Regions from separate parts of the Pseudomonas sp. S3_A03 genome, predicted to be linked through region 3. Evidence: predicted binding sites of a transcription regulator. Region 3 holds the regulator's gene; each other region holds the start of a gene.
What was found. Region 3 encodes FliA, which starts transcription of late flagellar genes. Its sites were predicted from a motif close to CTAAAGTTTNNNNNNNNNNNGCCGNTAA; they were not measured.

Region 1 (7,827 bases), 2.3 Mb from region 3:
TGGCAGCAAACGTTCCCACCCCGAAGAGTTGGTACCGGGCACCCTGCGCGTGGTGTCGCTGCGCATGGATTATCTGCCAGGCGACTCCCAAATGGCGCAGTTGCTCGCTCAACCGGAAAAAGCCTACATCTCGCGCTATGCCCTGGGCCGTGACTACCACAAGCTGATCCGCAAGCGCGTGCAGCAACTGGCCGACCGCATTCAGGCGCAGATCGGCCCGTTTGGCTTTCGCGCTTTTGTCGATAGCGCGCCCGTCCTGGAAAAAGCCATCGCAGAAAAGGCCGGCCTCGGCTGGATCGGTAAAAATACCTTGGTGCTCAATCGCAAGGCCGGCAGCTATTTCTTTTTGAGCGAACTGTTTGTCGATTTACCGCTGCCGATCGATGAGCCACACAGCACTGAACATTGCGGGCGCTGCACAGCGTGCCTGGACATCTGCCCGACCAATGCCTTTGTCGGCCCCTACGTGCTGGATGCCCGGCGCTGCATTTCCTACCTGACCATCGAACTCAAGCATGCGATCCCGGAGGATCTGCGTCCCTTGATCGGCAACCGTGTATTCGGCTGTGATGACTGTCAGATCGTTTGCCCCTGGAATCGTTTCGCCCGGTCCACCGCCGAAGGCGATTTCCAGCCGCGACACAACCTGGATAACGCAGAACTGGCCGAGCTGTTCATGTGGGACGAGGATAAATTCCTCAGCAGCACCGAAGGCTCACCTTTGCGCCGTGCCGGTTACGAGCGCTGGCTGCGTAACCTCGCGGTGGGTTTGGGCAATGCGCCATCGAGTATTCCGGTGATCGAGGCCTTGAAGGCGCGCCGGGATTACCCGTCCGAGCTGGTACGCGAACACGTGGAGTGGGCGCTGAACCAGCACGCCACGCGCTAGTGCACGTCGTCGTTGTAGACGAACTTGGGCATTTCCCAGTGAAAACGGATCGCCAGCAGGCGCAATAGAAAGCCGCTGAACAACGTCAGCAGAATCGCTTGCTCGCTGGGCAACTCCAGATAAAGACACAGCAAATAGAACCAGGCGGCAAGGAACGACACGCTGGCATACAGCTCACGACGGAAGATCAACGGGATGTCGTTACAGAAGATATCCCTCAGGATGCCGCCGAATACCCCGGTAATCACGCCGCTAACCGACGCCACCAGCATGCCGTGGCCCATTTCCAGGGCAGTCATGCAGCCGATCAGGGTGAAGGCCACCAGGCCGACGGCGTCCAGCGCCAGGAACAGCGAGCGCAGATGCCGCATCAGCGGCGCAATAAAGATCGTCACCAGCGCCGCGACCGAGGTCAGCACCAGGTATTCGGGGTGCTTGACCCACGTCAGCGGGTAGTGCCCCAGTAACACGTCGCGCACCGAACCGCCCCCCAACGCCGTCACACAGGCGATCAGCACCACGCCGAACCAGTCCATGCCACGGCGCCCCGCAGAGAGGGCGCCGGTCATGGCTTCGGCGGTGATGGCAATGAGGTAGAGCATCAGCAGCATGATGGTGATCCTGGCAGAGAGGCCGGCAGTCTAATCATTTGCCGAGGGCACCAAAAGGGGGCACTTGGCGATAAACCGCGTCGCCGGCCATCGGGAGCAAGCCCCCACATTTGAAATGTGTTCACAAATCAAAATGTGTGGGCTTGCCTACGATGGCGTCAGCTCAGTCGCTACAGCTTCAGGCCTTGATGAAATGCTTGCGGTAATGCTGCAGCTCGGCGATCGACTCGCGAATATCATCCAGCGCCAGGTGAGTACTGCCTTTATGGAAGCTGTCTTTGACGTCCGGCGCCCAGCGTGCGGCCAGCTCTTTGAGCGTCGAGACATCCAGGTTGCGGTAGTGGAAGTAGCTTTCGAGCCCTTTCATGTGCGTATAAAGGAAGCGACGGTCCTGGCAGATGCTGTTGCCACAGATCGGCGATTTGCCCTTGGGCACCCATTTTTCCAGGAAGGCGATGGTCTGGGCTTCGGCTTCGGCCATGCTGACGCGGCTGTCGCGCACACGCTGAGTCAGGCCGGAGTTGCCGTGGGTGCGGGTGTTCCACTCGTCCATGGTGGCCAGCACGGCGTCGCTGTGGTGGATGGCGATCACCGGACCTTCGGCCAAGGTGTTGAGGTTGCTGTCGGTGACAATGGTGGCCATCTCGATGATGACGTCGGTGTCGGGGTTCAGACCGGTCATTTCCAGATCGATCCAAATCAGGTTCTGTGGGTTTTGCATGGCTTGATTCTCTTGGCACCTTGGCGTAGCTGCGCAGTTTAGCAGGCGGGGCCGTGCTAGACTCGCGACCGTTTTACCCAAACCTTTGCATTATCGACACGGAACACCAATGGCCAAACGCCAGCTCAACCGCCGCCAAAACTGGCGCATCGAAAAGATTCAAGGTGAACGCGCCGCGCGCGCCGCCAAACGTGAATCCTCCGCCGTAGAAGCGCTTGAAGGCGGCGACCTGGGCCCCGAGCAAACGGGCCTGGTAATCGCGCACTTCGGTGTGCAGGTCGAAGTCGAGGCGCTGGAAGGCGAACTCGCGGGCTCAGTCTCCCGTTGCCACCTGCGCGCCAACCTGCCGGCGCTGGTGACCGGCGACAAAGTGGTATGGCGCGCCGGCAACCAGGGCATCGGCGTGATCGTCGCCCAGTTGCCACGCACCACCGAACTGCGCCGGCCCGACAGCCGCGGCCAGCTCAAGCCGGTGGCGGCCAACGTCGACATGATCGTGATCGTATTCGCCCCCTTGCCCGAGCCTCATGCCAACCTGATCGACCGCTACCTGGTAGCCGCCGAACATGCCGGCATCCGCCCGTTGCTGTTGCTGAACAAGTTCGACCTGATCGACGAACAGAACGCCCCTGCGCTGAATGCGCTGCTGGCGGTCTACCGCACCTTGGGCTACCCGGTGCTGGAAGTGTCGGCCCATCACGGCAATGGCATGGAACAACTGCAACAGCAGTTGGACGGACGCATCAGCGTGTTTGTCGGCCAGTCCGGCGTGGGTAAGTCGTCGCTGGTCAACAGCTTGCTGCCCGAGGTCGACACCCGTGTAGGCCCGCTGTCGGAACTGTCCGGCCAAGGTACGCACACCACCACCACCGCGCGGTTGTTCCACTTCCCCGGCGGCGGCGAACTGATCGACTCCCCGGGCATTCGTGAATTCGGCCTCGGCCACGTGAGCCGCAGCGATGTGGAAGCGGGCTTCATCGAGTTCAACGACCTGATTGGCACCTGTCGCTTCCGCGACTGCAAACACGACCGCGAGCCGGGTTGTGCGTTGCTCAAGGCCCTGGAAGACGGCCGCGTGCAGCAGCAGCGAATGAACAGTTATCGGTCGATTATTGCGAGCTTGCCGGAGAGCAGTTACTAAACCGCCGAAACAACAAGGCCGCGATTATCGCGGCCTTGTTGTATGTGAAGCCTAGGATCCCGTCCCAGGCACCGTAGGGTCTTTCACCCCACCATCATCAAACAGATTCAATTTCTGACGCAGCTCATGCGCCGGCAAGGGTTCTTGCCCTGGCGGGATGGCGTTCGGGTCGGCCGGCACTTCGCCGGGCGCGCCAGCACCAGGGGTCGGTTGTGGCGGTGGGGGCTGATCACCCTCAATCGCACGCTGGGCCTTTTTGGTCAGCACGACGATATCGATGCGCCGGTTGGCCGGGTTGAACGGATCCTTGTGATCAAACAGCTGCGAGGATGCAAAACCCACCACGCGCGCGACTTGCGGGTCCGGGTAGCTGCCGGCTACCAACGCGCGACGTGCGGCGTTGGCGCGGTTGGCCGATAGCTCCCAGTTGCCGAAGTCACCCTGGCCCGCATACGGCTTGGCGTCGGTGTGACCGCTGATGCTGATCTTGTTCGGCACCGTCTTGATGGTGTCGGCCATGGCCAGCAGGATGTCTTCGAAATACGGCTTCAAGCGTGCGCTGCCGGAGTCGAACATCGGCCGGTTGGCGGCGTCGGTGATCTGGATGCGCAAGCCTTCCGGAGTGATTTCGAACGAAATCTGATCCTTGAATTTCAGCAACTGCGGGTTTTCTTCGACCTTGTTCTGCAACTCTTGCAACAGCAACTCAAGGCGCTCTTGCTCGACCTGCTCGGCCATGGCCTCGACGGTATCGCGCTCGATCGGGATTTTTTCCTGGGGCGCCTCGGTTTTGACTTCGGGGTTGATGGTGCGCTCAGGCGCCAATTGCGGCGAGCCGCCCAGATCGATCACGAAAGGCGTGCCGCTTTCCGAAAAGCCAATCGGGTCTTTGAAGTAGCCGGCAATGGCGATTTTCTGTTCGGGCGTGGCCGTCGACATCAGCCACAGCACCAGGAAGAACGCCATCATCGCCGTCGCAAAGTCGGCGAAGGCGATTTTCCAGGCGCCACCATGGTGCCCCGCAGCGAAGCGCTTGACGCGCTTGATGATTATCGGCTGGTTGTTTTCCATGGCTTAGCGACCGCGAACCGCTTGTTCCAGCTCGGCGAAGCTTGGGCGATGCTTCGGGTACAGGACCTTGCGACCGAACTCCACCGCCAGCGACGGCGGCATGCCGGAAGCGGACGCCACCAGACTGGCCTTGATCGATTCGTAAAGGTTGATTTCTTCTTTGGCATCATGGGCCAGGGAGGTCGCCAGAGGGCCGAAGAAACCGTAGGCCGCGAGAATACCGAAGAAGGTCCCCACCAACGCCGCACCGACGTGCATGCCGATGGCCGCCTGGTCACCCTCACCCAGGGAGGCCATGGTCACCACAATACCGAGTACCGCCGCGACGATACCGAAACCGGGCATGCCGTCTGCGACGCCGGTCACGGCGTGGGACGGATGCTCCAGCTCCTCTTTAAGGCTGAACAATTCCATGTCGAACAAGCCTTCAAGCTCATGGGGAGCCATGTTGCCGGAGGACATGATGCGCAGGTAATCACAGATATAAGCGGTCATGCGCTCGTCTTTGAGCACGGCCGGATACTTGGCGAAAATCGGGCTGGCCGCGGCGTCCTCGATGTCAGCCTCGATGGCCATCATGCCTTCGCGGCGGCTCTTGTTGAGGATCTCGTACACCAGCCCCAGCACTTCCAGGTAGAAGGTGTGGGTAAAGCGCGAACCAAACATGGCCAATGACTTCTTGATCACGTGCATGGTCATGTAGCCGGGGTTGGCCTGCAGGAAAGCGCCCAGTGCCGCACCACCGATAATCATCACCTCGAAAGGCTGGATCAGTGCCGCAATTTTACCGTGGGACAGGACGTACCCGCCGAGCACGCTCGCGAAGACGACGATGATGCCGATAATTTTAGCCATAGGAGATGAGTACTTGCGCCGTCGGGTTCATGGACATATTTGGGGGAACTGAAAAACTCTTGTTCTACTTATCGGCAAAACTGCGCCAGACTATAGCCCGTTAAGGCGAAAAGCCAGTTCGGCCCGCTCCGGGCGTGTTGACCGCATGTGATGATCGCGCCCCAATCATGGCTAATAAAACGACAGTCCCATCTGTAAGACCTCTCTCTCTCGCCGCTTGGATCAAGTGCCTGGACGAAGTGCCGCTGCCTGTTCCCCAGGCCAGCCACGACCGGGTGTGCAAGGCGATCCGCGACAGCCGCAGTTCGTTGCGAGATATTGCCGAACTGATGCAAAACAGCCCAGCCCTTGTACTCAGCGTGATGCGCGAGGCAAACAGCCATACCCATGGCAGCCTGACGGAGCCGGCGGAAAATCTCGAAGTGGCGCTCAACCGCCTGGGCCTCAAGCGCGCCGAAGAACTGCTGGCGCGCCTGCCCTCGGTGCCGGCCCAAGAGATCCCCATTGCATTGCGTCAATTGTTGCTGGTGAGCCAGCATGCATCGCAACAAGCCAACGGTTTGTTCGGCAGCCGCCTGGCACGGTTGTGGCAAGACATTCACTGGGGCAGCCTGCTGTTTCTGTCGCCGCTGTGGCCGATGGCCGTTGCCCACCCCAAGCTTCTCGAAGAGTGGGAGCTGCGCGTGATTCACAAGGGCGAGTCGGCACGCAAGGTCGAGCAGCAATTGTTCGGCGTACGCCTGCTGGACCTGTGCCTGGCACTGACCGAAACCTGGCACCTGCCGATCTGGGTGTCCCAGGGTTATAACCTGCTGAAGAACGAGCAACGGTTGCTGGTCAAGGCGCTGCATATCGCCCGTGAAGATGACCCGTTGCGCCATCAGCAGTTACTCGACGCCGAGCCCAACCTGCGCCGCTGGCTGAACCAGCCGGCCAATACCGTGCTGCTGGCCAACGGTTTGGCGATGTCCGCGCAAGAATCCTGGACCTGCCCGCACACACAGCGCTGGCAGTACCTTACAGCTCTGTATCTGCAACAACCGCTGGCTGAGGTGCAGCAACACTCGCATCAACAAGCCGTCACCAGCGCGCGCACCACGCTGATGCCCGACCTCTGGCACCCGGCGCTTTCGCTGATCTGGCCGTGGCATGTACAGAAGATCCATCGCGGCCTGCTGCCCGCGCCGCCGCCCACCGCCGAAGCCTTGGCGGTATGGCGCAACCGCTGCACCGAACTGCTGGTGGAGCCGAGCCGTTTTGCCAACGCCATGCATTTGACCACGTGCGCCAAGGAAGCCCTGGTGGCCAGTGGCATGCAGCGAGTGTTGTTGTTCATGGCCGATCGCGCCTTGAGCACGCTGCGCGTACACCAAGCCGACGGCCTACCTAAAGACGCCGCCAACCTGAGCCTGGACGTGGTCAACAGCACACTGCTGCAGCGCCTGCTGGAAAAATCCGCCCAAGTGCGCCTCACACCGGACAATCATGCGCAGTTCTCGGCCTTGCTGCCGCCGATCCTGCGTCGCCTGTTCAACGGTGAGCACCTGTTGTTGCGTTCCATGAGCTGCAACGGTCGCGTGGTGATGGTGATGATCGCCGACCAGGGCGGTGGGCCGTTCTCGGAAACCACCGTGCAAGCCTTCGGCAAAACCGCGCAGTGCATCGAGAAAGCCCTGCACAGCTTTACCAACCGCAGCGTCTGATGCTTGCGCTACAATCGCCCTCCTTTATCGCCAACATTTGTGCCCAGGAGACCTCACATGCCTGACTTCTCTGGCTTGCCGCTGGTGATCGAACCCAGCGACCTGATCGGTCGCCTTGATACCGAACACCTGATTCTGGTGGACCTCACCAGTGCCGCCCGCTACGCCGAAGGGCATATCCCGGGGGCGCATTTCGTTGACCCCAAGCGCACCCAGTTGGGCCAGCCGCCGGCACCCGGCCTGCTGCCCCACAAAGCCGACCTGGAAAAACTCTTCGGTGAACTGGGCCACACCCCGGATGCCACCTACGTGGTCTATGACGACGAAGGTGGCGGCTGGGCCGGACGCTTCATCTGGATGCTCGACGTGATCGGTCACCCGAAATACCACTACCTCGACGGCGGCCTGCTGGCCTGGCTGGCCGCTGAGTACACCGTGTCGACCGACGTGCCGCCAGCGCGCGGCGGCCCGGTCAGCCTCACGCTGCACGATGGCCCCACCGCCACCCGCGAATACCTGCAAAGCCGCCTCGGCGCCGCCGACCTGGGCATCTGGGACGCACGCGGCCCGCTGGAATATTCCGGCGAGAAGGTGCTCGCGGCCAAAGGCGGGCACATCCCCGGCGCCGTGAACTTCGAATGGACCGCCGGCATGGATAAGGCGCGCAGCCTGCGCATCCGCCGCGACATGCCGCAGGTCCTTGAAGAGCTTGGGCTGACCCCCGACAAAGAAATCATCACCCATTGCCAGACTCACCACCGCTCTGGCTTCACCTACCTGGTGGCCAAGGCGCTCGGTTATCCGCGAGTCAAAGGTTATGCCGGTTCCTGGGGCGA
Region 2 (7,827 bases), 200 kb from region 3:
CTACGATCAGTACGTGCAGTGGCTGCACTTCGCCGAAGGCTCGGCCATGCTGCCGTTGATGCTCAACCTGTACGTGGGGCGGTTGGGCGATGCCGGTGCGCCGTTGCACCCGCGGATTGAATCGGAAGTGGCCAACTACCTCGGTTATCTCAACGACGCGCTGGCAACGACGCCGTACCTTTTGGGCGATGAGCTGAGCGGCGCGGATATCCAGATGAGCTTTATCGGCGAAATCGCCAAGGCGCAGGGCAAGTTGCAGGCATACCCGCACTTGGCGGCGTGGGTGCAACGGTTTCAGGCACGGCCGGCGTATCGCCAGGCGCTGGAACAGGGTGGCGAGTATGCGTTTGCCAAGTAGATAACAGGCGCTCAATGGTGGCTGCTATCCGAGCATCTGCCATAACGACGCCCCTACCCCGGTAATGCTCTCCCCGGCAATCAATCCCGCCGCCGCGGTAATCGCGAAACGCTCGGTGAGGCTCGGCCAGCGGCAGCTCACCAGCCAGGTCAGTATCGCGCCCAGCGCCATCATCAGCGATACCGAGGCCGGCAACACAAAGGCCAGCCCCAGTGCGGCGGCACTGGGCAGGTAACGGGAGCGATGCGCGGGCAACAGGCTGTCAAGCCCCCCCAACAACACGCCCATCACAGCGCCAATGGCAATCGCCCAACGGATACTCAGCGACAACGAATCCAGCCCATGGGTGAGGGTTTGCGCCACGGCTTTCCAGGTCGCCACTGCCGGGGCCGGCCATTCCTCGGTGAGCAACATGGACTGCGGATCGGGAATCAGCGCCAGGTAGGCGCACACGCCGACGATGCTGCCGATGAAAATCCCCAGGATCTGCGCGATCACCTGCTTGTGCGGCGTGGCGCCAATCGCCTTGCCTACCTTGAAGTCGTTCATCAGGTCGGTGCACTGTCCGGCCGAGCCGCCGGCGGTGTTGGCGCTCATCAGGTTGATCGGCACCTGGCCGGGCGCGACGATGCCGAAACTCAGTTGGGACAATTGCCCGATGGCGCCAATCGGCGGAATGCCGGTGGCTCCCACTACACGGGCGGCCACGGCGGCCAGGCAAATCGCCAAGGGGATGGTCAATAACGCCATCCACAGGTTGATGCCGAACAACAGCGCCTGCAGGCTCACCACGAATGCAATCGACAACACGAAGCCTGCGGCAGGCCCAGGTTTTGGCAGAGTCCAGATGGCGCCACCGCCGGCCTTGATGGAGGAGCGCAACGCCCACAGACGGATCGTCAACGAGGCCAACGTGGAGCACACCATCAGGCTCACGCCCGGCCACAGCAGCCATTCCACCAAAGCGGCGAACTGCGGGCCGCTGCTGTCGGCCGGCAACGTCACCAAACCTTGCGCCAGCAGCCACGGGCCCAGGCCGCCCCAGGCGAGCAACGCGCCAAGCAGCAGCGTGAGACCGACGCGGATGCCGATGATGCCGCCAAACCCCAGCAACAGCAGCGAAGGGTCGGCGGTAAAGGTCAGGCGTTCCAGATGGGCCGTCGGTGACCAACGCGGGAAGGTCCACATAAAGGTGTCTACCCACTTCACCATGCCGGACAACAACGCCGCGCTGAGCAACACCTTAAGGCGTGTCGCAGCTTCGCGGCCGTGGTTATAGATATGCAGCAGGGTTTCCAGGGTGGCCATGCCTTCGGGGAATTTCAGCGCCTTGTCATTGAGGAGCGACGGCCGCAGGTACCAGGCGATCCAAATACCCAGGAAACTCACCGAAAACACCCAGGCAATCATCGGCAGCGCGTCCAGTTGGTTACCGGTCAGCAGGGTGTAGGCCGGGATCGGCGCGACCAACCCGCCGGAGATGATCGAAGCGGCGGCCGAAGCGACCGTCTGGTTGATATTGCTTTCATGCAGCGTCCACGGCAGTTGCCCGGACGAACGCTTGGCCACGCCCTGGAAAATCGCATAACCCACCAACAGAGCAATGATGGACATGTTGAACGACCAGCCGATCTTCAGGCCGGCGTACACGTTGGAAGGGGTGAGCAGGATGCCGAGCAGCGTCCCCATGATGACAGCGCGCAGGCTGAGTTCGCGTTCGACGGGGGGGTGCTGGGCAAAGGCTGGCGAGGCTGAAAGCATGCGGATTCCTTTCGGCGATCAAACGGAGCGACCTGACAAGTGAGCCCCTTGGAGCGCGAAAGGTTCCTGAGCCAGCCGCTGACGCACCCGCGTTTGTGGGCAGATCCGTTAAGCGCAGATCCCTGTGGGAGGAGGCTTGCTCACAGGGGATCTTCATTGCTTTGAACATTGCGTTCGCTTAACTGATCGGCACTTTGGGGCGAATAGGCCGTATGGGCCAGGGGATCGGCTCGCCGCCAAACCGTCGGCCCAGGACCAGGTTGGTGCGAGGCGCCAAGATGAAGAAGTCAGTGCGCCGACCAAACACCCATTGCCGAGACTCCCGCAGAGTCATACGATGACTGACCACAATCAAAACAATAAAGGTCCGCTCGTGAATAAACCTCTCATTCTGGCCGCCGCCATTGCCTGCGGCCTCGTCGCACACGCCAACGCCACCACCTTTGCCTACATCTCCAGCCCCGGCGATGGCTTGATTTCTCAATATCGCCTCGATGAAAGCAACGGTGCACTGAGCCTAGTCGAGCAAGTAACGGCGGGCGATCAGGTCAACCCGATGGCCCTGAGCCCGGACGGCAAGACCTTGTTTGCCGCGCTGCGGGTCAAGCCGTTTCAGGTGCAGGCGTTCAGCATTGACCCGGCCAACGGGCATTTGACGCCAACGTCCAAGGCGCCGCTGGCCGACAGCATGGCCTACCTGGCCACCGACCGCGCCGGGCGTTATCTGCTCGCGGCCTCCTACGGTGCCGACCTGCTCAGCGTGCAGCCCGTCGACAAGGCCGAGCCGATCCTCACCTACAAAACCGGCCTGCACGCGCACTCGTTGCGTACCGACCCGAGCAATCGCTTCGCGTACGCCGGCAACCTGGGCACCGACCATGTGCTGCAATACCGCTTCGACGCCAACACCGGCGCACTCACGCCGATCGGCACGGGCTTTGTCAGCGTGCCGGCCAATACCGGCCCTCGGCACCTGGCGTTCTCGGCCAACGGTCAATACCTGTATGTGGTCGGCGAAATGAGCGGTACCGTGACCGCGTTTGCCATCGACCACAACACCGGCGCGCTGACCCAGGTCGGCGTGGCCAACGGCATCCCCGCACGCTTGAAACTGGCCCACGGCGAAGTGCGCGATGCGCGCAACAATGACCTCAAAGACGACCCGACACCGCGCATCTGGGCCGCCGACCTGCGTCTGTCGCCGGATGGCAAGCTGCTGCTGATGAGCGAGCGCACCAGCAGTTCGGTATCGGCGTTTGCGCTGGACACAGCCACGGGCGGCCTGCGCTTTCTCGACAACTACCCGGTGCAAGAAAAGCAGCCGCGTAATATCGCGTTTTCGCCCAATGGCCGATGGTTGCTGGTGACGGGCGAGAAAAGCGACACGGTCGGGGCGTATGCGGTCAGCGCCAACGGGGCATTGAAGCGGGTGGGAGAAGCGGCGTCGGGCAAGGGGGCGTTGTGGATTGAGGTGTTGCACACCCAAGCGAAGTAACCCTCAGCACCCTTCGGGAACGATGCAGGTGGTGAGCGGGCTTGCCCCGCTCACCACAACGCCGCTCAGCCCAAACGAAACCGCGCCGTGTTGTCACTCAACGCCTGGCTGCCCCTGCTCAAGGTGTCGGCCGCGCGGTTGACTGCGCGGGCGCCGTCCAATAAGCGCCCTGCGGCCTGATCGACTTGCTGGATATTGCCGCTCACTTCGTCCGCCGTCGCCGCTTGTTCTTCCACGGCCGTGGCGATTTGCGCCAGGGTGTCGGTGACGTTCTGCACCGCGCCGGCAATCTCGCCCAAGCGCGCGCCCAGGCCGGTGACGGACTCGGCATCGGTGAGTGCTTGCTCGCACGCGGCGCCCATCAAGGTGACCGCCTGGCTGACGGTCGCGCGCAGGCTGTCGACGGTGCCGGCGATCTGCGCCGTGGAAGCCTGGGTGCGTTGCGACAGGCTGCGCACTTCATCGGCCACCACCGCAAACCCCCTGCCCTGCTCACCGGCACGCGCCGCCTCGATGGCCGCGTTGAGTGCCAGCAGGTTGGTCTGTTCGGCAATGCCGCGAATGGTGTCGACCACCGATTGAATCTGCTGCCCCTGCTGGCTCACCTGCTGCAACGCATCGGCGGTGTCGGTAAGGCGTTGGTTGAGCTGCTGGATGCTCGCGGTGGTGCGCTGGCTGTCACGGCTGCTGTCTTCGGCAATGCGCCGGGTCTGCTGGGCGCTGCCCGAGGCTTGCTCGCAGCTTCTGGCGACGCCCATGGAGGTGGCGGCCAACTGCGTGGCGGCAGCGGCAATCTGGCTGATCTGGTGTTGCTGGTCTTCGACTTCAGTGAGGGTGCTGCCCGATTGCGAATTGAGGGTGAGCACCGCTGAGCCCAGTTGCTGGGTTTCGTGATTGACCCCCAGCAGGCTGGTGCGCAGCTGCATCACCGCCACGTTCAGTGCCGTGCTGATAGCCGCCAGTTCGTCACGCCCTTCCACCGCCACTTCCACGCACAGGTTACCGTCGCGCAGGGACTCGGCCAGGGTGGTGATGCCACTGGCGCTGCGGCGGATGGAAGCTTGCAGGCACACGAACAGGTACAGCGCCGCCAGGGCCAGCAGGCCGAACGTCAGCGCCAGGGGAATGAAGCGTTGGTTGGCGTGGCTGTGGTAGTAGCTCAAGCGCGCATCCAGCGAGGTGAGCGACTGCACACGCAGCGCGCCAAGCGAGGCGAGCGTGGTGTCGACACTGCGCTCAAAGCTGGTGGTGTCAAGCTTGATACTGCCGCCGAACACGCCGTCATCGAGCACTTTGAGTTCGTTATCCAGCAACTGCAGGCTGTTGTCGTACTGCGCGGTCCAGGGTTGCATGCCGTCGAATTGCTTGGCTTTGAGCGCAGTCGCAGCCTTGTCCAACTGGTCGCGCGCGTCGCCGATGCGGCTGCGCAGGTCGCGCATCTGCAAACGGCTTTGCAGGGTGAATTGCCCGGACGCGATGGACGATTGACCGACACTGGCCATGCGACCGATGCGCTCGATCAGGTCCGGCGTCTGCTGCGTGCCCATCTGCATCAGCATGTAGGTTTCCAGCCAGGGGTCGAGGATCAGGCCGGCGTCCAGGGTGATCTGCTCACGCAGGGTTTGCATCGCGCTCAGGGCCGAGGTGAAACGGTCGTAGCCGTCCGGCCACCAGCCCACGGTGCGCAGGGACGCGGAGTCCATGCCCTTGACCGTGGCCTGCAACGCGTCGAAGCGCGCCAGGATATCGGCCCCGGCGTTCTGGGTTTTGAGGGTATCGCCCAAGGTTTGCAGGCTTTGCTGGATCAGTGGGAAATTCGCATCGACCTTGTCCATCGCCGCCTTCGCCGCCGGCGTCGGGGCGTGCAGGATGTCTGCTGCTTTCCAGCGCGCGGCCAGGTTGCGCTGGGCGGTCAATTGGCCGTCCAGTGTGTCCAGGGCCAACAGTTGGCGGACGCCGGACTGTTCGTTGGAAATCACGCTTAATTTTTCACGATAGTCCTGCCCGATCATCCACAGGCTACCGGCCAGGGGCAGCATGAACAGGAAAAACAGAATCTGGAATTTACGTGCGAAACCGAGACGTCCGAGCAGGCGGATACCGGGTGATAACAAGCTGTGCATGTCCGACCACTCCCAAAAACAACCCACGCGAATAAACGGCGGGCCAAGCCTTGAAATGACTAACGGCAAAATGCCATGTCATTGATTAGCTTGGCACTAGCAAGATACGAGCCGCCGGCACGCAGCCCCGAAACAGCGCGCTCGGTGTGCTTATGGTGCCGGTGGCGTGCACGAAAATGGGGCAAAAGCACTCAGTGTCGGCCAGGGTGTTGTAACCGGCGGAGACGACTACCTGAGATGCGCTCCAAAACATCTTCAATTACAGGCATCCTATCGGCCGCGAACCGAACAAACTTGAAGGGCTGAATGCGTCTGACGGCAATCAAGCTCACCTCGGAAAAGGAAATCCTCTTGAATAAGAAACAACGCGACGATATCAGCAGATTCCTCAGCTACGTACTGCGCCATGCCCCGGAGTCATTGAGTATTGCACTGGACAGCGACGGCTGGACCGATATTGACGAACTGATCACAAAAGCCAACCGGCACGGGCATAACGTTGACCGCCAGGCCTTGCTCGATGTCGTTGAGACCAACGATAAAAAGCGCTTCACACTCTCCGACGATGGCTACCGCATCCGCGCCGCCCAAGGCCATAGCACTGAACACGTGCAGGTGCAGCACATCGAAAAGGAACCGCCGGCCGTGCTCTACCACGGTACCGCCAGCCGCTTCATGGCCTCCATCGACATTCAAGGACTGATTCCGGGCAGCCGGCACCATGTGCACCTCACAGAGAACCCTGAGACCGCGATGGCCGTCGGCAAGCGCTATGGGCAACCGGTGCTGCTCAGCATTGATACGCACGCGATGAGAAAGGCAGGCATGCGGTTCTTCCAGGCGGACAACGGCGTATGGCTGGTGGACGCAGTACCGGCGCCCTATTTGACTTGCATGTACTGAGTAAAATTATTGATGTGATCGTCCAGATTGTCTTCAAGCATCATCCGGTACTGCTCACAGAAATACTTCAGCATCGCCTCGCGCTCCTCGGCCATGTGCGCGCCGGATTTAAAATTACGCGCACACGCCCAGGCATTGAACCGGGTGGTGCCGAACATCATTGAGGCGCTGACCTGACCGAGGTCTTCGAAGGTTTTGAGCTGCTCGTTCGACAGTTCGATATGTGCGTCTGCGCGGTCGTAGAAGGCTTGGTCGGTGGCGTCGGCCATGGCGGGCGTCCTGGGTGAGCGAATGAGGCGGTTATTGGAGCATATCCGGCGCCATGGATGCGGATCCGGCGACAACAGCGATCAACCCAGCAATTGAATCATCCACTGAATCTGCCGGGCTATCTCTTGGCGCTTAGCCTCGGGCAGCGTCTGCCGTGCCTGTTCGAAGCCGGCCAGGGTCTTGTGCTTGAGGCGCAGCGCGCGTTGCCACTTGGCCAGGAAGACCGGCGTACGCGCCTGCATGTGCAGCGGGCCGAAGTACAATTCTTCAGCGCTGTACACCACCGGCTCCGAGCGCTCGGCGACGATGATTTCGTAGTAGAAGCGGTTTTCGTGCAGCAACTCTTCACTGACGATGCGGTAGCCGTTGTGCATCAACCACACGCGCAGCGGTTGCTCGCCGCCGTTGGGTTGCAGGACCAGCCGCTCATGACCGCTCAAATGGGCCTTGCCGGCTTCGAGGATGTCGCGGATCGTTTCGCCGCCCATGCCGCACAGGCTGACGGCGGTGATACGGTCGTCGGGTTCGATGGCCGACAAACCATCGGCCAAGCGCACGCGGATGCGCTGCTCCAGGCCGTTGTCACACACGGTACGCTTGGCCGCTTGAAAAGGCGTGGCGGCCACCTCCCCCGCCACGGCCGCCTCGATCACGCCACGGCGCAACAATGCCACCGGCAGGTAGGCGTGGTCCGAGCCGATATCGGCCAGGCGTGCGCCGTGCGGTATATGCGCCGCCACGCGCTCCAGGCGCTGGGACAATGTCTGTTCGTTCAACCTTGAGTCCTTGTCATTCGCCGGAAAACCGATCCCGGCTGTTGGTCAGGTGCAGCACCATGGCGGCCCGCGCCGCGTCCGGGTCCTGGCGTTTGATCGCATTAAAAATCGCCTCATGCTCAAGGTTCGCCAATTGCCCGA
Region 3 (7,827 bases):
ACCGAACGAGGCACGGCTGGAGGCAGCCGGCGGAGCCACCGCTGCCGGGGCAGGCGTCGGTGTCGGTGTCGGCGCGCTGAACAGGCTGCGGCGGTTACTGCGCGAGATGCTGTGGACTTTCTCGCACAGCATCTGCTTGACCTTCTCGGGGTTGCGCGAGATGTCTTCGAAATTCTTCGGCAAAAGTCCACCGCACCGGCATCCAGCGCATCGAGGGTCACTCGGGCGCCTTCATGGGTCAGCGAGGAGAACATCAATACCGGGGTGGGGCAGCGTTGCATGATGTGCCGGACTGCCGTGATGCCATCCATCATCGGCATCTCGTAGTCCATGGTGATCACGTCCGGCTTCAGCGCAATGGCTTGATCAATCGCCTCTTTGCCGTTGGTGGCCGTGCCGACCACCTGGATGCTTGGATCGGCGGAAAGAATTTCCGAGACGCGGCGGCGGAAGAAACCCGAATCGTCCACCACCAGGACCTTGACTGCCATAAACACTCCGTTAGGTGGGGCGGGCGAGACCGCCCTGCCCCACCAGAATCAAATACGCCGAGCGGCGTAACGCTTGAGCATGCTCGGAACATCGAGAATCAGCGCGATCCGACCGTCACCGGTGATGGTCGCACCCGACATGCCCGGGGTTCCCTGCAGCATTTTGCCCAAAGGCTTGATGACCACTTCTTCCTGGCCCACCAGTTGATCGACGACAAAGCCGATACGCTGGGTACCCACGGAGAGAATCACCACATGACCTTCGTGCTGCTCTTCATGGGCGGCCGATGCAACCAGCCAGCGCTTGAGGTAGAACAGGGGCAGCGCCTTGTCGCGCACGATCACCACTTCCTGGCCGTCCACCACGTTGGTGCGCGACAGGTCGAGGTGGAAGATCTCGTTGACGTTGACCAGCGGGAAGGCGAACGCCTGGTTGCCCAGCATCACCATCAGGGTCGGCATGATCGCCAGGGTCAACGGCACCTTGATCACGATCTTCGAGCCTTGGCCCTTGGTCGAGTAGATGTTGATCGAACCATTGAGCTGGCTGATCTTGGTCTTCACCACGTCCATGCCCACGCCACGGCCCGACACGTCGGAGATCTCGGTCTTGGTCGAGAAGCCAGGGGCGAAGATCAGGTTGTAGCACTCGGTGTCGGTCAGGCGGTCGGCGGCGTCCTTGTCCATCACGCCACGCTTGACCGCGATATTGCGCAGGATGGTCGGGTCCATGCCCTTGCCGTCATCGGTGATCGACAGCAGGATGTGGTCGCCTTCCTGCTCCGCCGCCAGGATGACTTTGCCGCCACGGGACTTGCCCGAGGCTTCGCGTTCTTCCGGGGTTTCGACGCCGTGGTCGACCGCGTTGCGCACCAAGTGGACCAGCGGGTCGGCCAGGGCCTCGACAAGGTTTTTGTCGAGGTCGGTTTCTTCACCCACCAGTTCCAGGTTGATCTCTTTCTTCAGTTGGCGCGCCAAGTCACGCACCAGGCGCGGGAAGCGGCCGAAGACTTTCTTGATCGGCTGCATCCGCGTTTTCATCACGGCGGTTTGCAGGTCGGCGGTCACCACGTCGAGGTTCGACACGGCCTTTTGCATGGCTTCATCGCCACTGCTCAGGCCCAGGCGCACCAGGCGGTTACGTACCAGCACCAGCTCGCCGACCATGTTCATGATGTCGTCCAGGCGCGCGGTGTCCACGCGCACGGTGGTTTCGGCTTCACTGGCGGGTTTGTCCGCAGGCGGCGCCGCGGCGGCGGCACGCGCTGGGGCCGCAGCCGGCGCCGCCGCTGGGGCAGGTGCCGGTTTGGCGGCTGGAGCGGCTGGAGCGGCAGCTTTGGCGGGTGCAGCCGCTTTGGCGGCAACCGGTGCTGCCGTAGCGGCGGCAGGTGCAACCTCGCTGAACTTGCCCTTGCCGTGCAAATCGTCAAGCAGGGCTTCGAATTCGTTATCCGTGATCAGGCCATCAGCGGCAGGCTGCGCAGGGGCGGCAGGCGCAGCGGCGGTGGCGGCGACTGCCGGCAAGGCGTCGGCCGCAAAGGTGCCTTTGCCGTGCAGTTGGTCGAGCAACGCTTCGAATTCGTCGTCGGTGATGTCGGTGCTGACCGGCCCGCCCGCTGCGGCAGGTGCAGGAGCGGCAGCGGCAGGCGCCACCGCATCAGCGGCGAACTGGCCTTTGCCATGCAGCTGGTCGAGCAGCGATTCGAATTCCGCGTCGGTAATGTCTTCGCTGGTCGGCGCCGCTGCCGGGGCTTCGGCGGCCGGTGCTTCGGCTTCGGCCTTGACGGCACTGAGGGAGTTGAGCAGTTGTTCGAACTCAGTGTCCGTGACATCCGCTTCAGGCTCCGCCACAGGCTCCGGCGCCGCTTCAACCACCGGCGCGCAAGTGTCCGCAGGCTCTGCATAGCGCGCCAGGGCCGCCAACAGTTCCGGCGTGGCCGCCGTGATCGGGGCACGTTCACGCACTTGGCTGAACATGCCGTTGACCGCATCCAGTGCTTCGAGAATCACGTCCATCAACTCCGAATCAACGTGACGCTCACCCTTGCGCAGGATGTCGAACACGTTCTCGGCGATGTGGCAGCACTCCACCAGCTCATGGAGCTGGAGGAAGCCGGCGCCCCCTTTTACAGTGTGAAAACCGCGAAAAATTGCATTGAGCAGGTTCGCATCATCCGGGCGGCTTTCCAGCTCGACCAGTTGCTCGGACAGTTGCTCTAAAATTTCGCCGGCCTCTACAAGGAAATCCTGAAGGATCTCTTCATCGGCGCCGAAGCTCATGTGGGTGCTCCTTAGAAGCCTAAACTGGATAACAGGTCATCTACGTCATCCTGACCTGACACAACGTCTTCACGTTTATCGGCATGAATCTGCGGACCTTCACCCTTGGCGAGATGTTTTTGTGGATCTTTTTCCGAGAGGATCGCTTCGCGGTCATGTTCAATGCCGGCAAAACGGTCAACCTGGCCTGCCATAAGCACCAATTTGAGCAAGTTGCTTTCCACTTCGGTGACCAACTGGGTCACACGCTTGATCACCTGACCGGTGAGGTCCTGGTAATCCTGGGCCAGCAAAATATCGTTGAGGTTGCTGGAAACCGTGCGGTTTTCCTGCTCGCTGCGCGACAAGAAGCCTTCAACCCGACGTGCCAGCTCACGAAACTCCTCAGCCCCGACTTCCCGGCGCATGAAGCGGCCCCAATCGGCGCTCAGGGCCTGGGCTTCAGTGGCCATGCCGTTGACCAGGGGCGTGGCGTTCTCCACCAGGTCCATGGTGCGGTTGGCCGCCGCCTCAGTCAGCCTGACCACATAGGACAGGCGTTCGGTGGCATCGGTGATCTGTGAGATTTCTTCGGCCTGGGGCATGTGCGGGTCAATCTGGAAATTGACAATCGCACTGTGCAGCTCGCGTGTGAGCTTGCCCACTTCCTGATACAGGCCGCGGTCACGGGTCTGGTTGAGCTCATGGATCAACTGCACCGCGTCGCCGAACTGGCCTTTTTCAAGGCTGTCGACCAACTGGTGAGCATGTTTTTTCAGGGTCGACTCAAAGTCTCCCTGTGACGTTTCGTTATGCTCCATAGCTCCCCCGCGATGGCATCAGCCGTGGATGCGTTCGAAGATTTTTTCGATCTTCTCTTTCAAGGCCAGTGCAGTGAATGGCTTGACCACGTAACCGTTAACACCCGCCTGGGCAGCTTCGATGATCTGCTCACGCTTGGCTTCGGCGGTGACCATCAGCACGGGAAGGCTGCGCAGCTTTTCGTCGGCCCGCACATGACGCAGCAAGTCGATACCGGTCATGCCCGGCATGTTCCAGTCGGTTACCAGAAAGTCGATGCTCCCGCTGTTGAGGATCGGAATCGCCGTAAGGCCATCATCCGCCTCGACCGTGTTTGTGAACCCAAGGTCACGCAACAGGTTTTTTATGATCCGCCGCATCGTTGAGAAGTCATCAACGATGAGGATTTTCATGTTCTTGTCCAATTCGACCTCCAAGCAGTCTTAAACGCGCCCAGCACCTGGACGCGTCATTTCAATCAACAGGCATTACACAAAAAGGACTGCCGGGGGCACCACGGGCCGAACCCGCGAAGATCCATCACCTTCGCGGTATCGCTTTGCAGTGTCCCCACACTGCCTGTCAGCGCGCTCGCCACTCTCCCAAACGCCCCCGCAAGCGAGCGGCGCACTGGCTGTGTAACTGGCTGACTCGCGATTCGCTGACCCCCAGGACCTCACCGATTTCCTTGAGGTTCAGCTCTTCGTCGTAGTACAGCGCCAATACCAGTCGCTCACGCTCAGGCAAATTGGCAATCGCGTCCGCCAACGCACCCTGAAAGCGTTCATCTTCCAGGTCTCGCGCCGGCTCCATATGAGTACTCGCGCCGTCCTCGTGCAGCCCTTCATGTTCACCGTCCTGCAACAGGTCGTCGAAACTGAACAGGCGGCTGCCCAAGGTGTCGTTCAAAATCCCGTAATAATCGTCGAGACTCAATTGGAGTTCGGCCGCAACTTCGTGATCTTTAGCGTCGCGACCGGTTTTTGCTTCAATTGCGCGAATTGCGTCACTGACCATGCGCGTATTGCGGTGTACCGAACGAGGCGCCCAATCACCCTTGCGCACTTCATCGAGCATGGCGCCCCGGATACGGATACCCGCATACGTCTCGAAACTCGCGCCTTTGGTGGCATCGTATTTGGTTGACACTTCGAGCAGGCCAATCATGCCGGCCTGGATCAGGTCTTCGACCTGGACGCTGGCGGGCAGGCGTGCCAGCAGGTGATAGGCGATGCGCTTGACCAGCGGCGCATAACGCTCGATCAACTCGCCCTGACCGTCACGGGCGGACTTCTTGTAGGCGTTATAGCCGTTCGCTGTCATAGCACGGGTCCTGCGCTCGTCTGATGTACCAATCGCTCGACGAAAAACTCCAGATGCCCCCGTGGGTTGGCGGGCAACGGCCAAGTATCGACCTTTTGGGCAATAGCCTTGAACGCCAATGCGCATTTGGAACGAGGGAACGCTTCGTAGACCGCACGCTGCTTTTGCACAGCCTTGCGCACACACTCGTCGTAGGGAACTGCACCGACGTATTGTAAGGCGACATCGAGGAAGCGATCCGTGACCTTGGTCAACTTGGCGAACAGGTTGCGCCCTTCCTGCGGGCTCTGGGCCATGTTGGCCAGTACGCGGAAGCGGTTCATGCCGTAGTCACGGTTAAGTAATTTGATCAGGGCGTAGGCGTCGGTGATCGAGGTGGGTTCATCGCAGACCACCAGCAACACTTCCTGCGCCGCGCGCACGAAGCTGACCACGGATTCGCCGATCCCGGCGGCGGTGTCGATCACCAGCACGTCGAGGTTGTCGCCGATATCGCTGAATGCCTGGATAAGGCCGGCATGCTGCGCCGGGCTCAGGTGCACCATGCTCTGGGTGCCGGAGGCGGCCGGCACGATGCGGATCCCGCCAGGGCCTTGAAGCAGCACATCGCGCAGCTCACAGCGCCCCTCGATCACATCGGCAAGCGTGTGTTTGGGCGTCAACCCCAGCAGAACGTCGACGTTCGCCAGTCCCAGGTCAGCATCCAGCAGCATGACGCGACGGCCAAGTTCTGCCAGGGCCAGGGACAAATTCACTGACACGTTAGTTTTTCCGACGCCACCTTTGCCGCCGGTCACCGCGATCACCTGTACGGGATGCATGCTGCCCATTTTATTTCTTTACCTTGTCTTGCTTAGACGCAGGCTACATGGCTTGGCCGCGTGAATCGCTTGCAGACCATCGATGTAGATACTTTTCACGGTGTTCATCTGACTCAACCGACCCGTTTTGCCGGGTTGTGATAGAGATCGGCGAACATGTCGGCCATCGCTTCCTCGCTAGGCTCGTCTTGCATTTGTACGCTGACGGCGCGGCTGACCAACTGATGACGGCGCGGCAGATGCAGATCATCCGGGATCCGCGGCCCATCGGTCAGGTAAGCCACCGGCAGTTCGTGGCTGATAGCCAGGCTCAGCACTTCACCCAGGCTGGCGGTTTCATCCAGTTTAGTCAGGATGCAACCGGCCAGCCCGCAGCGTTTGTAGCTGTGATACGCAGCGGTAAGAACCTGTTTCTGGCTGGTGGTTGCAAGCACCAGGTAATTTTTTGACTTGATGCCACGCCCGGCCAGGCTTTCGAGCTGCATACGCAACGCCGGGTCGCTGGCTTGCAGGCCGGCGGTGTCGATCAGCACCACGCGCTTGCGCAGCAGCGGGTCGAGGGCATTGGCCAGGGATTGACCGGGGTCGACATGGGTAACCGGCACATTGAGGATGCGGCCCAGGGTCTTGAGCTGTTCCTGGGCGCCGATACGGTAGCTGTCCATGCTCACCAGCGCGATATTCTGGGCGCCGTACTTAAGCACATAACGGGCGGCAAGCTTGGCCAGCGTGGTGGTCTTGCCCATGCCGGCCGGGCCGACCATGGCGATCACTCCGCCCTCTTCCAAGGGTTCGATCTGTGGCGTGGTGATCATCCGCGCCAAGTGGGCCAGCAACATGCGCCAGGCCTGGCGAGGCTCTTCGATTTCGTGGGTCAGCGCCAACAGGTCGCGGGACAACGGGCCGGACAGGCCGATGCGTTGCAGGCGACGCCACAAGTTGGCCTGTTGCGGTTTGCTGCCTTGCAGTTGGGTCCAGGCCAGCGAGCCGAGCTGCACTTCGAGCAACTCGCGCAGGCCATTGAGTTCAAAGCGCATCGAGTCGAACGCGCGCTGGTCGACTGCGGCGGCCGGGGCGGGCGCGGCAGGACGCGGCGGTTCGATGAAAGTGGGCTCGACCAACGGCTCGGCAGCCGTCAGCGGCAGGCCGGCGAACAACTGGCGATTGGTGGTGGCATCGCTGTCGCCGCGCATGCTCAGTTCGGCCTGGGCCGAGACGATGCGCGAGGCAGTCTTGCGCAGCTCGTCTTCAAGCTCCATGTTCGGCACGCGCGGCGCCAGGGCCTGGGGGGTGTAATCCAGGGCAGCCGTCAGCTCGACACCGCCGGCAATACGACGGTTACCGATAATCGCGGCGTCGGCGCCCAGCTCATCACGGACCAGTTTCATGGCCTGACGCATATCGGCGGCGAAAAAACGCTTCACTTGCATAACCCACTACCCTCAGCCGTTGGGCCCTACTGTCGCGACGATAGTCACTTGCTTGTTGTCAGGAATTTCCTGATAAGCCAAAACGTGCAAATTCGGTACTGCCAGGCGCCCGAACCGCGACAACATTGCCCGGACCGGGCCTGCCACCAGCAGAATCACCGGCTGGCCCTGCATTTCCTGGCGCTGCGCGGCCTCGATCAACGAACGCTGCAGTTTTTCAGCCATGCTTGGCTCCAACAGAACGCCCTCTTCCTGGCCTTGTCCTGCCTTCTGAATACTATTGAGCAATATTTGTTCCAACCTTGGTTCCAAGGTGATCACAGGCAGCTCAGAGTCAAGCCCTACAATGCTTTGCACGATTGCACGCGACAATCCGACACGCACCGCCGCCACCAGCGCGGCGGTATCTTGACTCTTGGCGGCATTGTTGGCGATGGCCTCGGCAATGCTGCGAATGTCGCGCACCGGCACCTGTTCGGCCAGCAGCGCCTGCAGCACTTTGAGCAGTTGCGACAGCGACAGCACGCCCGGCACCAGCTCTTCGGCGAGTTTTGGCGAGGCCTTGCCCAGCAAACCCATCAATTGCTGGACTTCTTCGTGACCGATCAACTCGTGGGAGTGCTTGTACAAAATCTGGTTGAGGTGGGTGGCGACCACGGTGCTGGCGTCCACCACGGTATAGCCCAGGGACTGCGCCTGGCT
Region 4 (7,827 bases), 1.9 Mb from region 3:
TGACCAGCCTCCTCAACGTCATCAGATGATGCTCGCCGGGGCTCAGGTGCTGCTGGACACCGGCAAGCATCCGTTGCGGGGACGTTTCCTGGCGTTGGATGTCAGTGCCGTCGACCCTGGCGACACCACCGAAACCCTCTGTGCGCCGACATCCAATCACGCCTGCCCGGACGCGCCGTGCATGCTGCTCTACACATCGGGAACCACGGGCCAGCCCAAGGGTGTGCAACTGAGCCAAGGCAACCTGGCGCATTTCACGGCCTGGTTCAGGACCTGTATGGCACTGGATGAACACAGTCGGGTGTTGCAGTTTTCGCCCTTGAGTTTCGACTCATCGCTCATCGATATCTTTCCCACCTTAATCGCCGGCGCCGCGTTGATCATCCCCAGCGAACAGCAACGGCACGACCCCCGGTTACTGGTGGAATTGCTTCGCCGGCAGCGCGTCAGCCATGCGTTTCTGCCGCCCGCGCTGCTCAACCTCCTACCGCTGGACCGTCCTCTGGGTGTGACGCATCTGCTCACTGGCGGCGATGCCTGCGAACCCCATGTGATCGAGCGCCTGGCGGGGCAGTGTCAGCTCCACAACCTCTATGGCCCCACCGAAACCACGGTGCTGATCACGCACCGGACATTGGTCGCCAACGACGACAATCGCAACATTGGCACCCCCATCGCCAACAGCCGGGTGCTGATTCTGGATGACCAGTTGCAACCCGTAGATGAAGCGGTAACCGGCGAGCTTTATATCGTTGGGCCTGGGGTAAGCCTGGGGTATGTGAATGCGCCGCAGGAGACCGCCGGCCGGTTTGTCGAGCTGCTGCTGCCGGGGGGCCAGGCCGTGCAGGCCTTTCGCAGTGGCGACCTTGCGCAGTGGACCGCCGAGGGTATCGTGTTGGGCGGGCGGCGCGATGATCAGGTAAAAATCCGTGGGTTTCGGGTCGAACCCCAGGAAATTGAACAATGCCTGCGCAACAGCCGGTTGTATCGCGGGCTGGCGGTGGTGATCGACCCTGACCGCAGGATCCACGCCTTTTTCGCCCAGCCCGAACCAGGTGCTACGGTCGCCGCGTTGCGCACGCATGCACAGCAGTGGCTACCGGACTACATGCAACCTGGCTTCTGGGTTGAACTGCCAGACATACCGCACACTCACCACGGCAAGGTTGATCGCAGGGCGCTGTTGGCGCTACCACCACAGCCCATTTTGCAGGCGACCCCCTGCCTTGCGCGCACCGCGCTGCAAGCACAGCTGAGCGGCCTGTGGGGCGAGCTGTTGGGGTTGCCCGCCGAAAACGTGGGTATTGATGACAGCTTCTTCGACCTCGGCGGCCATTCGATTTTGCTGTCGATGTTGTTGTTGCGTGTTCGCGAGCAATTTGGCCGTGGTTTTGCGCTGAGCCAGTTCATTGAAGTCCCGACGGTTCGTACGCTGGCAGCGCTGATGCAAGACGGGGAGCGCCCCGACGCCTCTTCCGGCCAGGCGATCCGGGATGCCCAACGGCCGTGGACGATCAACTCGTTGCCCGAGGGTGCCTGGGGCGATCCGCGCAAAGTTATAGTCACAGGCGCCAACAGTTTCGTCGGTATACACATCGTCGAAGCCCTGTTGGCCGGTGGCGCCATTGAGGTGGCGTGCTTGGTGCGTGAACGACCGGGGCAGTGCGCGATGATGAGGTTTACCCAGGCGCTGCGCGATTACCGCTTGGACCATATGGACCTGAGCCGAGTACAGGTATTCGCCGCCGACATCAGCCAGCCTCGACTGGGTTTGGCCCGCGACGTCTATGACTCTCTCGTCGAAGGCTTCGGTGTGCTGGTGCATAACGCGGCGCAGGTCAACCACGTCATGGACTACGCCTCGCTAGCCAGGAACAACGTCGAGCCCGTATTCGAATGCTTGCGTCTATGCGAGACGCGCTGCAAGAAAGTATTCAATTTTGTCTCGACGCTGTCCGCCTCCAGCAGTATCGACACGGTGGGACGTATCCTTGAAGCCCCTGCGGCGGCCACATTGCCGCTGTATATCAAGAATGGCTACAACCTCTCCAAATGGGTGGCGGAGCGACTGCTGGGGCGCGCGGTTGAAAACGGGGCCTGGGTCAATATCCATCGCCTCGGAAACATCAGCTTCAACAGCCGCAATGGGGTTTGCCGGCCGCAAAAAAATCGCCTGATGCTGATGCTCAAGGGCTCGCTGCAACTAGGCCTGCTTCCGCGGCTGGATTTGAATTTCGACCTGATGCCAGTGGACTTTCTGGCGCGCTTCATTGCGTTCCACGGCAGTCGTTTTCAAGCCGATAGAAGCGTGTTCAACCTGCATAACCCGCAGCCGTTGAGCTGGGAGAATTATCTGGATGCGTTCAGCCGAGCCGGTCATATGTTTGAGCGGGTAAGCATCACGCAATGGCAGAAGGCGCTACAGACGGTGGACCAGGACAACGCGCTGTTTGGCGTACTCGGTTTTTATCTTGATCGCTTGGATGAAGACATCGGCGATACCGGGATGATCCTTCACGAGAACGCACAGCGTGGCGTTGAGCAAATGGGTGAGCAGTATCCCGATAAAACCCCCGCGCTATTGAGCAGAGGTTGCAATTACCTCAAGGCCATCGGTTTTCTATGAATTGCGTCAGGACAACATTATGAAACGGCTGCAACCGGATACGTTAATCCGCAATCCAACGGGACGGCCGATAGTGGCCTCGCGGGTGATCGACTGCCAGGCCAGGCGTGTGTGGAACATGGTGGGGACGTTTTCAGGTTTTGATGTATTCATCCCCGCTCTGTCACACATCGAAATGACCGGTACCGGTGTGGGTGCTTTACGCACGAAGTTTTTCCGAGATGGCAACCAGGTGGTGGAACAGCTCAATAGCCGGGATGAGCACGCCATGTATATGACTTGGACCACCCTCTACAACACTCTGGGCGTGGCTAGATTGTGGGCAGCAATCAACGTGGACGCACTGGAGACACAGTGCTCCAGGGTAACGTGGACCCTCATTGCCGAACCGGAGGACGCTGCACAGGTGGGATTTGAACAATTTGTACAGGCTTTCGCTGAAAGCGCACTGGACAACGTCAGCCGCTTGTTGGGCCCGCAGTAGGAGCGAACACTGCACGCTCCTACTCACACGCTCAACGGCTCAGATTTTGAAGCTGTCGACCAGTTGCTTCAGCCGATTAGCCTGTTGCGACAGCGCATCGCAATCCTTCAAGGTTTCGTTGAGGTTGGCCACGCCCTGCTGGTTAAGCAGGTTGATCTGGTTGATATCCACATTGAGGGTTTCCACCACGGCCGTCTGCTCCTCGGTGGCCGCTGCGACGGATTGGTTCATACCGTCGATCTCAACGATCCGCTGCGTGACGCTGACCAGGCGTTCGCCGGCCTGGTTGGCCACCCCGACGCTTTGCTCACTGGACGTTTGGCTGGCGTTCATGGTGGTCACCGCCTCGCGCGAACCCACTTGCAGCGAAGTGATCATTTTATGAATCTCTTCAGCCGATTCCTGAGTACGGTGAGCCAAGTTGCGCACTTCATCGGCCACCACCGCAAACCCACGTCCCGCCTCGCCGGCACGCGCAGCTTCAATCGCGGCATTCAGTGCCAACAAGTTGGTTTGCTGGGAGATGCCTTTGATCACATCAAGGATGTGGCCGATATTATCGGTGCTGGCGTTCAGTGTTTCGATCTGAGTGCAGGACAAACTGATTTTTTGCGACAGTTCAGACATCGCCAGGATGGTTTGCTCCACCACTTTGCGACCGTCGTCGGCTTGCTCGCTGGCACCGCTGGCGTGCTGTGACGCATCAGCCGCGTTGCGCGCGATTTCCTGAGTGGCGGCACCCAGTTCGTTGATTGCTGCGGCCACACTGTTGGTACGCGCACTTTGCTCATCGGAACCGATGATTGACGCGTTGGAGGATGCCATCACTCGCTGGGACAGGTCGTGCACCTGGCGTGTTGCCGAAGACACTTCGGAAATCGAAGCGTGGATACGTTCCACAAACCGGTTAAACGCACTGCCGACTTCGCCAAACTCATCTTTGCTGGTAACAGCGAGGCGGCGGGTCAGATCACCTTCACCTTGAGCGATGTCTTGCATCGCAACCCCCATAGTGGTCAAGGGCCGCAACAAGACCTGAATCAGCAGGCTCAAGAGCACAGCAATCGCGACCACGGCGATGAGCATAGCGATCAATGCCGACGTGCGGAATTTACCCAACGGTGCGTAGGCTTTGTCTTTATCGATCGACAGACCGATATACCAATCTGCCCCTGGCAAGCCGCTGATCGGAGTGAAGGACAAAATACGATCCTGGCCCTTGAGCACAACCTCCTGATTGACCTTCTCGATGCGTAAGCGGGTGCCGGGATAGATGTCCTTGAGGTTTTTCATCACTTGGTCCTCGTCCGGGCTGACGATGACTTGGCCGTCGCCGCTGACCAGGAACGCATGCCCGATGCCGCCGAAATCCACCGAGTTGATGATTTTCACCAGGGTTTGCAAGCTGAGGTCTCCGCCCACTACACCCAGCAGCTCGCCGTTCTTTTTCACCGGCATGGCGATGGTGACGATCTGCCCGCCTACTGCAGCCATATAAGGCGGCGTGAGCATAGGTTTATCAGCCGCCACGGCTTGTTTGTACCAGGGGCGCTGACGGGGGTCGTAGCCGTCGGGCATTTTTGCATCCGGGCGCTGGGTAAACACACCATTGGTTTGACCCACATAGGTGAACTGGAAGTTCGAGGTGAGCGCTGGTTGGTCGACTAGCCCAGGCAAGTCCGCTGCACTGCCTTGGTGAGCTACGTTTTGCGTCAGGCTTTCGAGTACCAGTATTCGACCACTGAGCCAGTTCTGCACACTGCTGGCGGTGAGCTCCCCGGATTGTTCGATGGACGATTCCAGGTTCTGCTTGATGGTGCTGCGCTGCAGGTAGTCGTTGTAAAGGGTGAACAACGCGAAGGCTAAAACCACTACGCCTGACGCGGCCAACAAGATTTTATGACTGAACTTAAGATTCATTTCATCGACTTCTTTTGCCAAAGGGGGATAAGCGTGCCGAGTGGAAATTCCATAAAACGGTAAGCGGAGTGTTCACCCGCTCCATTTCGGTGCACGCATGGCTCATCAAGCTTTCGGCCAAGTCGGAGCAAAACTTAGGGACTTATGGGAGAAATCTGATTTTTAACCCAGGAAAGAGATAGGCGGTAGGCGTTAGCGCTGTCGTGTGTTTTTCACTTGAGGACAACGTGGCGGGATTGCATCCCTCTAAACGACAAAACCCCTGTCTGCGTTAGCAGACAGGGGTTTCGGAATTTAATCTTGACGATGACCTACTCTCACATGGGGAAACCCCACACTACCATCGGCGATGCATCGTTTCACTACTGAGTTCGGGATGGGATCAGGTGGTTCCAATGCTCTATGGTCGTCAAGAAATTCTGTGTACCGGCCCGTCGCAGTATCAACGTGCCGATGAAATTCATGGACTTCTACATAAACAAAACCCCTGTCTGCGTTAGCAAACAGGGGTTTTGGAATTTAATCTTGACGATGACCTACTCTCACATGGGGAAACCCCACACTACCATCGGCGATGCATCGTTTCACTGCTGAGTTCGGGATGGGATCAGGTGGTTCCAATGCTCTATGGTCGTCAAGAAATTCGGGTACTGACTCGTGACCAAATGGCCTCGCTTCAGCAAATTGGGTATGTGACAGCAGTCGGTGTTTTGTGAGTTACAAACTTTCGGTTCGTTTCGTCTTCACACACCGCAATCTGATGCTCTTTCGAGTAGTCAAATTGCTTGGGTGTTATATGGTCAAGCCTCACGGGCAATTAGTATTGGTTAGCTCAACGCCTCACAGCGCTTACACACCCAACCTATCAACGTCGTAGTCTTCGACGGCCCTTCAGGGAACTCAAGGTTCCAGTGAGATCTCATCTTGAGGCTAGTTTCCCGCTTAGATGCTTTCAGCGGTTATCTATTCCGAACATAGCTACCCGGCAATGCCACTGGCGTGACAACCGGAACACCAGAGGTTCGTCCACTCCGGTCCTCTCGTACTAGGAGCAGCCCCTCTCAAATCTCAAACGTCCACGGCAGATAGGGACCGAACTGTCTCACGACGTTCTAAACCCAGCTCGCGTACCACTTTAAATGGCGAACAGCCATACCCTTGGGACCGGCTTCAGCCCCAGGATGTGATGAGCCGACATCGAGGTGCCAAACACCGCCGTCGATATGAACTCTTGGGCGGTATCAGCCTGTTATCCCCGGAGTACCTTTTATCCGTTGAGCGATGGCCCTTCCATACAGAACCACCGGATCACTAAGACCTACTTTCGTACCTGCTCGACGTGTCTGTCTCGCAGTCAAGCGCGCTTTTGCCTTTATACTCTACGACCGATTTCCGACCGGTCTGAGCGCACCTTCGTACTCCTCCGTTACTCTTTAGGAGGAGACCGCCCCAGTCAAACTACCCACCATACACTGTCCTCGATCCGGATAACGGACCTGAGTTAGAACCTCAAAGTTGCCAGGGTGGTATTTCAAGGTTGGCTCCACGCAGACTGGCGTCCACGCTTCAAAGCCTCCCACCTATCCTACACAAGCAAATTCAAAGTCCAGTGCAAAGCTATAGTAAAGGTTCACGGGGTCTTTCCGTCTAGCCGCGGATACACTGCATCTTCACAGCGATTTCAATTTCACTGAGTCTCGGGTGGAGACAGCGCCGCCATCGTTACGCCATTCGTGCAGGTCGGAACTTACCCGACAAGGAATTTCGCTACCTTAGGACCGTTATAGTTACGGCCGCCGTTTACCGGGGCTTCGATCAAGAGCTTCGCGTTAGCTAACCCCATCAATTAACCTTCCGGCACCGGGCAGGCGTCACACCCTATACGTCCACTTTCGTGTTTGCAGAGTGCTGTGTTTTTAATAAACAGTCGCAGCGGCCTGGTATCTTCGACCGGCATGGGCTTACGGAGCAAGTCCTTCACCCTCACCGGCGCACCTTCTCCCGAAGTTACGGTGCCATTTTGCCTAGTTCCTTCACCCGAGTTCTCTCAAGCGCCTTGGTATTCTCTACCCAACCACCTGTGTCGGTTTGGGGTACGGTTCCTGGTTACCTGAAGCTTAGAAGCTTTTCTTGGAAGCATGGCATCAACCACTTCGCTAACTGAAAGTTAGCTCGTCATCAGCTCTCGGCCTTAGAATCCCGGATTTACCTAAGATTCCAGCCTACCACCTTAAACTTGGACAACCAACGCCAAGCTGGCCTAGCCTTCTCCGTCCCTCCATCGCAATAACCAGAAGTACAGGAATATTAACCTGTTTTCCATCGACTACGCTTTTCAGCCTCGCCTTAGGGACCGACTAACCCTGCGTCGATTAACGTTGCGCAGGAAACCTTGGTCTTTCGGCGTGGGTGTTTTTCACACCCATTGTCGTTACTCATGTCAGCATTCGCACTTCTGATACCTCCAGCAAGCTTCTCAACTCACCTTCACAGGCTTACAGAACGCTCCTCTACCGCATCACTTACGTGATACCCGTAGCTTCGGTGTATGGTTTGAGCCCCGTTACATCTTCCGCGCAGGCCGACTCGACTAGTGAGCTATTACGCTTTCTTTAAAGGGTGGCTGCTTCTAAGCCAACCTCCTAGCTGTCTAAGCCTTCCCACATCGTTTCCCACTTAACCATAACTTTGGGACCTTAGCTGACGGTCTGGGTTGTTTCCCTTTTCACGACGGACGTTAGCACCCGCCGTGTGTCTCCCATGCTCGGCACTTGTAGGTATTCGGAGTTTGCATCGG

Region 1: the regulator FliA is predicted to act here: its motif matches at 5,357-5,384, upstream of motA (flagellar motor stator protein MotA).
Region 2: the regulator FliA is predicted to act here: its motif matches at 6,008-6,035, upstream of AB4O25_RS09545 (methyl-accepting chemotaxis protein).
Region 4: the regulator FliA is predicted to act here: its motif matches at 5,141-5,168, upstream of AB4O25_RS19195 (methyl-accepting chemotaxis protein).

The regions. Positions count from the first base shown of each region.
Region 1 is NZ_CP162753.1:4,642,843-4,650,669, reverse strand. Features, by position in the region: gene queG (tRNA epoxyqueuosine(34) reductase QueG) at 1-889, shown strand, start outside; gene AB4O25_RS21210 (trimeric intracellular cation channel family protein) at 886-1,503, opposite strand; gene orn (oligoribonuclease) at 1,679-2,221, opposite strand; gene rsgA (small ribosomal subunit biogenesis GTPase RsgA) at 2,331-3,362, shown strand; gene motB (flagellar motor protein MotB) at 3,414-4,433, opposite strand; gene motA (flagellar motor stator protein MotA) at 4,437-5,288, opposite strand; gene AB4O25_RS21185 (HDOD domain-containing protein) at 5,456-6,991, shown strand; gene AB4O25_RS21180 (rhodanese-like domain-containing protein) at 7,049-7,827, shown strand, end outside.
Region 2 is NZ_CP162753.1:2,109,014-2,116,840, forward strand. Features, by position in the region: gene AB4O25_RS09530 (glutathione S-transferase family protein) at 1-358, shown strand, start outside; gene AB4O25_RS09535 (OPT family oligopeptide transporter) at 383-2,119, opposite strand; gene AB4O25_RS09540 (lactonase family protein) at 2,493-3,614, shown strand; gene AB4O25_RS09545 (methyl-accepting chemotaxis protein) at 3,680-5,737, opposite strand; gene AB4O25_RS09550 (RNA 2'-phosphotransferase) at 6,089-6,640, shown strand; gene AB4O25_RS09555 (DUF3144 domain-containing protein) at 6,619-6,909, opposite strand; gene AB4O25_RS09560 (tRNA (adenine(22)-N(1))-methyltransferase) at 6,991-7,686, opposite strand; gene AB4O25_RS09565 (FadR/GntR family transcriptional regulator) at 7,700-7,827, opposite strand, start outside.
Region 3 is NZ_CP162753.1:2,305,186-2,313,012, forward strand. Features, by position in the region: partial or broken gene AB4O25_RS10360 (protein-glutamate methylesterase/protein-glutamine glutaminase) at 1-491, opposite strand, end outside; gene AB4O25_RS10365 (chemotaxis protein CheA) at 540-2,771, opposite strand; gene AB4O25_RS10370 (protein phosphatase CheZ) at 2,783-3,571, opposite strand; gene AB4O25_RS10375 (chemotaxis response regulator CheY) at 3,590-3,964, opposite strand; gene fliA (RNA polymerase sigma factor FliA) at 4,134-4,874, opposite strand; gene fleN (flagellar synthesis regulator FleN) at 4,871-5,704, opposite strand; gene flhF (flagellar biosynthesis protein FlhF) at 5,809-7,125, opposite strand; gene flhA (flagellar biosynthesis protein FlhA) at 7,138-7,827, opposite strand, start outside.
Region 4 is NZ_CP162753.1:4,176,847-4,184,673, reverse strand. Features, by position in the region: gene AB4O25_RS19205 (amino acid adenylation domain-containing protein) at 1-2,626, shown strand, start outside; gene AB4O25_RS19200 (SRPBCC family protein) at 2,646-3,110, shown strand; gene AB4O25_RS19195 (methyl-accepting chemotaxis protein) at 3,150-5,030, opposite strand; rRNA gene rrf (5S ribosomal RNA) at 5,329-5,444, opposite strand; rRNA gene rrf (5S ribosomal RNA) at 5,554-5,669, opposite strand; rRNA gene AB4O25_RS19180 (23S ribosomal RNA) at 5,827-7,827, opposite strand, start outside.